One region of the Paenibacillus sp. FSL L8-0435 genome, then DNA from elsewhere that is predicted to be linked to it. Evidence: a T-box and tRNA genes for the amino acid it is inferred to sense, from the RefSeq annotation. Region 1 holds a T-box; the other holds one or more tRNA genes.
The links. A T-box is a leader RNA that pairs with one kind of tRNA and senses whether it is charged. The one in region 1 lies ahead of leuS (leucine--tRNA ligase), so its partner is inferred to be a tRNA-Leu.
Positions count from the first base shown of each region.

Region 1 (3,494 bases):
CGTCAGAACAGTTGAATGCCATAATAGAGCAGCATTTCTCTGCAAGTATAGAGGACTACAAGGAAATGGTGGATGGCTGGGCCAATCATGCATATCTCATCACACTGAGTGACGCACAGCGAGTGGTACTGAAAATTGCACCGTCGGCTTCGACAAATCTGATGCGCTGTGAACAGGATCTCATGATTGCCGAAGTTGAGGCACTGCGCCTCATCACGGAGCTACAGGATGTTCCTGTACCGCAAGTGTTGGCCTATGATGATTCGTTAACTATGGCTTCAGCGCATTATTTTATCATGGAGTACATGTCTGGAACACCCTATAATCAGGTCAAGGATCAATATTCTGCGGAAGAGCAGGAGGCCATTGAACACCAGCTCGGTTGGTACAATCGTCGGATTAATGAGATCAGAGGCGAGAAGTTTGGATATTTCTCGGAGGAAAAACAGCGATATTCCACATGGAAAGAAGCATTTATGAATCTGATGGATGATATTCTTACCGACGGGGAAGAAGCTGGAATCACATTTTCGATCGATTACCCTGAATTGAGACGTTTGATTGAAGAAAAATCGGATGTGCTGGACGATGTCAAAGAACCTGTACTTGTCAGTTGGGATCTGTGGGATGGCAATGTTCTGGTAGACAAAAGTCGCATCACAGCGATTATTGATTTTGAACGTTCTCTGTGGGCAGATCCTCTGATGGAGCATTACTTTAGTCATTTTAACTATACTCCCGGATTCGTGAAGGGATATGGGCATGCGATTACCACTGAAAGTGAATTGAAAAGAAGAAGTCTCTATGACTTGTACTTTGATCTGGTGCTGCGCACGGAGTGCGCTTATCGTCAATATGATAATCAGGAACATGTGAATTGGACCATTCATAATCTGGAGGAAGGCATTGAGCGTTTTCGGATATCCTGAACAGCAACGAGTGTTATGAACGGTACGAACCATAAACTTCAAGATGGCGATTATAACGTGTAATATTGACTTTGGGCTTGCTTTTTTGTATAATGGTCCCGATATTGTATACATATTTCGATGATAAGGATCAGTAGTAATTCCTGTACATAACAGAGAGCCGGCGGTTGGTGCAAGCCGGTTGACAGTGATTTGCGAACTCGCCTTGGAGAAATGCGGTGATTACACCATTCTGTTTAACCTGCTTGTATAAAACTTGGGTTCAGGAATGGAAATCCGCATCGGTTAACCGCCGTTACAGGTCCAAAGGGAGTGGATGACGAAGCACGTTCGTCCGCTAACTAGGGTGGTATCACGGGAATTCAACCTCTCGTCCCTAGCGCTGCAAACGCTACGGGATGCTGAGGTTTTTTTGTTGCAATTAAAGCTAACGCGAATAACCTGAAGGAGGAACAATAGATGAGTGAAAATAACCAGCCGAAACACGGCTATCAGCCACAAGTCATGGAAAAAAGTTGGCAGCAATACTGGGATGCAAATAAAACGTTTAAAACGGGTGAGGACCCTGCTAAACCGAAATTTTATGCGCTGGATATGTTCCCTTATCCATCCGGTTCAGGTCTGCACGTAGGTCACCCGGAAGGATATACGGCAACGGATATCGTTTCCCGCTACAAACGTATGCGCGGTTACAATGTATTGCACCCAATGGGTTGGGATGCTTTCGGTCTGCCTGCTGAGCAGCATGCACTGGATACAGGTGAACATCCACGAGATATTACATTCCGTAATATTGACAATTTCCGTCGCCAGATCAAATCGCTTGGTTTCTCCTATGACTGGGATCGTGAGATCAGCACAACGGACCCTGGATACTATAAATGGACACAATGGATCTTTATCCAACTGTATAATAAAGGCCTCGCTTATGTGGATGAAGTAGCAGTTAACTGGTGTGAAGCACTTGGAACGGTACTGGCTAATGAAGAGGTTATTGATGGCAAGAGTGAACGTGGTGGACATCCGGTTGTACGTAAACCGATGCGTCAGTGGGTCCTGAGAATTACCGAGTATGCAGAGCGTCTGTTGGAAGACCTGGAAGAGCTGGACTGGTCTGAAAGCATCAAGGATATGCAGCGTAACTGGATCGGTAAATCGACAGGTGCAGAAGTTGTATTTGCCATTGAGGGTCGCGAGGAAGTCATCAAGGTGTTCACTACCCGTGCGGACACATTGTTCGGTGCGAGCTTTGCAGTACTTGCTCCGGAACATGAATTGGTAGAAGCAATTACAACCGATGACCAACGTGAAGCTATTCAGGCTTATCAGGAGCAGGCTTCTCGTAAAAGTGATCTGGAACGTACAGATTTGGCCAAAGACAAAACAGGTGTATTCACTGGCGCTTATGCAATCAACCCTGTTAATGGTGCAAAACTGCCGATCTGGATTGCTGATTACGTTCTTGCAGGTTACGGTACAGGTGCGGTTATGGCTGTTCCGGGTCATGATGCGCGTGACTGGGAATTTGCGAAGCAGTTCGGTCTGGATATCATCGAGGTTATTCAAGGTGGAGACGTTACACAAGAGGCGTATTCGGGTGATGGCGCGCATGTGAATTCCGATTTCCTGAACGGACTGAACAATGAAGAAGCGGTTGCCAAGATGATTGCTTGGTTGGAAGAGAACGGTAAAGGACAAGGGAAAGTGACCTATCGTCTGCGCGATTGGCTGTTCAGTCGTCAGCGTTACTGGGGTGAGCCAATCCCAATTCTGCATCTGGAAGACGGAACAATGAAGACAGTACCTGAGGATCAACTTCCACTGCTGCTGCCTGATATCGACCAGATCAAACCTTCGGGTACAGGAGAATCACCACTGGCGAATGTTACGGAGTGGGTGAATACGGTAGATCCGGAAACGGGAATGAAGGCACGTCGTGAAACTAACACCATGCCACAATGGGCGGGTAGCTGCTGGTACTACCTGCGCTTTATCGATCCGCACAATGACAAGGAACTGATCTCCAAGGAGAAGCAGCAGCAGTGGCTGCCAGTTGATCTGTACATTGGCGGAGCAGAGCACGCCGTACTTCACTTGCTGTACGCTCGTTTCTGGCACAAAGTGCTGTATGATCTGGGTGTTGTGGAGACTAAAGAGCCTTTCCAAAAACTGGTCAACCAAGGTATGATCCTGGGTACCAATAATGAGAAAATGAGTAAATCCCGTGGTAATGTCATTAACCCGGATGAAATCGTGAATGAATTCGGTGCAGATACATTGCGTCTGTACGAGATGTTCATGGGACCATTGGAAGCGACAAAACCGTGGAATGCAAACGGGGTTGAAGGCATGCACCGCTTCCTGTCACGTGTATGGCGTCTCTTCATTAACGAAGACACAGGAGCCATCAATGACAAGATTACGGTGGACGGTGGAACGGATGAGTTCAAACGAACTGCTCACAAAACGATCAAAAAAGTTACGGAAGATCTGGAACATCTGCGCTTCAACACATCCATCAGCCAGCTGATGATTTTCATCAACGATGCATACAAAGCGGACACA
Region 1 is NZ_CP150185.1:5,002,362-5,005,855, reverse strand. It holds gene NST33_RS22290 (aminoglycoside phosphotransferase family protein) at 1-929, shown strand, start outside; T-box leader at 1,041-1,310, shown strand; gene leuS (leucine--tRNA ligase) at 1,389-3,494, shown strand, end outside.

Region 2 (3,494 bases), 2.8 Mb from region 1:
TCGCGGTTTCTCTATGTAACCATTTACTATTATCGAGGAGGATGAAAGTAGTGAAATTCAAACTAAAAAAGACGATTAATGTTCTTTTGGCCTGTTTAACAGCTCTGCCTTTGATGTTAACCCCGACAAATGTGTCAGCAGCCAGCGATGCCAACATTAATTTGTCCTCGGAAAAACAGCTAATCAAGGGCTTTGGAGGCATTAACCTTCCTGCCTGGATTGGTGATCTGACTCCCGCTCAACGTGAAACTGCTTTTGGTAATGATCAGAATCAGTTAGGCTTCTCAATTCTCAGGATTTACGTCGATCCAGATTCTAATAACTGGTACCGTGAAGTTGCCACAGCCAAACGGGCTATCGAAAAGGGTGCTATCGTATTCGCATCCCCATGGAATCCTCCAAGCAGCATGGTTGAAACGTTCAACCACAATGGAGACACAAATGCCAAACGCCTGAAATACGACAAATATGCCGCCTATGCGCAACATCTGAACGACTTTGTAACCTACATGAAAAATAACGGCGTAGATTTATATTCCATTTCTGTGCAAAATGAACCGGATTATGCTCATGACTGGACCTGGTGGACTCCACAAGAGATCCTTCGATTCATGAAAGAAAATGCCGGGTCCATTCAAGGTACCAAAGTCATGGCGCCTGAATCCTTCCAGTACTTAAAGAACATATCCGACCCAATCCTGAATGATCCGCAGGCGCTTGCCAACATGGACATTCTGGGAGCGCATACGTATGGAACACAGATTTCGAATTTTGCCTACCCTCTCTTTAAGCAAAAAGGAGCCGGTAAAGAACTGTGGATGACTGAGGTGTATGTTCCAAACAGTGATAACAACTCAGCAGACCGCTGGCCTGAAGCATTAGACGTTTCCTATCACATGCACAATGCCATGGTAGAAGGTGATTTCCAGGCCTATGTGTGGTGGTACATCCGCAGACAGTATGGTCCGATGAAAGAGGACGGTACCATAAGCAAACGCGGGTATAATATGGCTCATTTCTCTAAATTCGTTCGTCCAGGCTACCTGCGAGTCGATGCAACGAAAAATCCGGATACGAACACATTTGTCTCAGCCTATAAAGGTGATAACAAAGTCGTCGTTGTGGCAATTAACCGTGGAACTTCAGCCACAAGCCAAAAATTCGTTCTGCAGAATGGTAATGCCTCCACTGTGTCCTCATGGATTACAGACAGCGGTCGAAACTTGGCAAGCGGAACCCCGCTTACTGTATCCAATGGAGCCTTCACGGCACAGCTCCCACCTCAGAGCGTAACAACGTTTGTTGCCAACGTTACTGGCGGTAATAGCGGCGGGAATACAGGCAGTGGCACTACGTATGAAGCAGAGACCGGAACCTCACTTACGGAAGCTGCCATTGAAACAATCTACCCCGGTTACACTGGCTCCGGGTATGTTAACTTCAATGCGATGACTGGTTCGACCATTCAATGGAACGGCATTAATAACACTACAACAAGTACCAAAAACGTAAAGTTTCGTTATGCGCTGGAAAGCGGCACTCGGAACCTCGACATTTTTGTGAACGGAACCAAAGTCATCAGCAACGAGCCCTTTCCAGCTACGGGAAGCTGGTCCACTTGGGTTGAAAAAACAATACAGGTCCCCATGAACACGGGGACCAATACATTGAAAGTGGTTACCACTGGATCGGAAGGACCGAATATTGATAGCGTTAATGTTACCGCAGCACAATAAACGTTCCGTATGGCTGATGGAAGACATTTGCTGAACGTGCAGCTAAGCACTAACCTCTTGGATACTCGAGTCTAAAGTTAGTGTTATATCAAAAAATGCAAAAAAATACTCCTTAAGCGTTAACTTAAGGAGTATTTTTATTAGATGCGGTCGAGAGGACTCGAACCTCCACGGGGGGTTAGCCCACACGGACCTGAACCGTGCGCGTCTGCCAATTCCGCCACGACCGCATATTGTATCTCCGTGATCAATATCGGCGACAAGAAGTAATATATCATGTGGAATCTATCATGTCAACAATGAAAATAATTACAATAAAGCCCGAATCGAAACAGACGTCCATTTCGATTCGGGCTTTACCTTTAACTGCTAATAGTTTGGTTCATTATAACGGAAACATAATACAAATTACAGCTTGGAAGGCCAGTTACCGTACCAAGCATAACCGCCTCTTCTTTCTTTATCAATATCACTTAGTTTGTATTTAACGACCCCGTCACGACCAATAAAGATCGGTTTATCCGTTCCCACTTCGTAGAAACGAGCCCAGATCGGTGCAGCTTTGGAATCAGCGATAATTTTGCTGTCTCCGTTTGCTCTTTCATACTTGTAACCCGTAATCTTCACTTTGTTAAACCATGCTTCAGCTCCCTTAATGGATGCCGTAATTTTAGCGGTAGCAGGTCTGGTTTTCAGGAATTTAACAATCGTTACACTCTCTCCAGCCGTCAGTGATGGTACTTCATAGATTCTTGCGCTTGCCGGTTTAAGAGAACTGGAATCATGTTGTTGTCCCCATGCTGTCAGCTTACCGCCTGAAACAACCTGTGTATTCAGAATTGCATCTACACCTTTGGCAACTGAGTTTTTACTGCGGTTAGCAAGTGTGCTGTCGATAAACGAGAAATCACCTTTACGTGTCGCTACTTCATCCAACATGATCATTACATTAATCATGGCATCATCATTGTAAGTGATGTGCTTGTGATATCCGGAGCTTTGGTAAACTTGTGGCCATCCGCCGTTTGAATACTGCATGTTGATCAAAAAGTTAATTCCTTTGATTGCAGCTGTGGAGTAACGCGGATCATTCGTCTTTTTAAATTCCTTCGCCAATCTTCTAATTTCTGAGTATGTAGCCTTGTTGTCGATCGTGGACTTCGCCCACTCTCCACTTGTCTGTTTATAATCTTTTCTCCAACCTCCATCCGGCAGCTGGTTCTTCAAAATATCAGAAATACTCGCTGTAGTACCCGATGCATCCGCAGCAGATACCGTCCCTACAGGGAGAACTGCCATTCCAACTGCCGAGAACACCATCGTGCATGCCAGGACAAAAGTAATTATTTTCTTCGCTTTCAAATGTAACACTCTCCTATGTTCGTTTTTATAAATCTTCCACTTTTACTTACCTATGATACGCGTCCCCAAACCTCCTTTATTTGTATTTATCACATAATAAAATCAATTTTAATCCAATATGTGGATTGGATAATCAGATAATATGCAAAAAATCGATTTTTGTCAATATATGCAACTTAATGAATATAATCTCTCTAATTCTACATAACGGGATAGTTCTTTTAACTCATGACAAACCTATTTATTTATCCAAATTCGTCTTAAACGAATCAATAATGACGTTTTTGTCATGAATGATACCCAAACTTGATCCCTTCTTTCATATAAAAACCTTAATTCCGCTAACATTGAGGTATTACGAAGGGTTTTAAATAGGTTTGACAATTACGCATTTAT
Region 2 is NZ_CP150185.1:2,217,693-2,221,186, reverse strand. It holds gene NST33_RS10200 (carbohydrate-binding protein) at 51-1,736, shown strand; tRNA gene NST33_RS10195 (tRNA-Leu) at 1,882-1,966, opposite strand; gene pelA (pectate lyase) at 2,145-3,107, opposite strand.
Region 2: it has a tRNA-Leu gene. The T-box ahead of leuS (leucine--tRNA ligase) is inferred to sense a tRNA for this amino acid. The anticodon was not compared.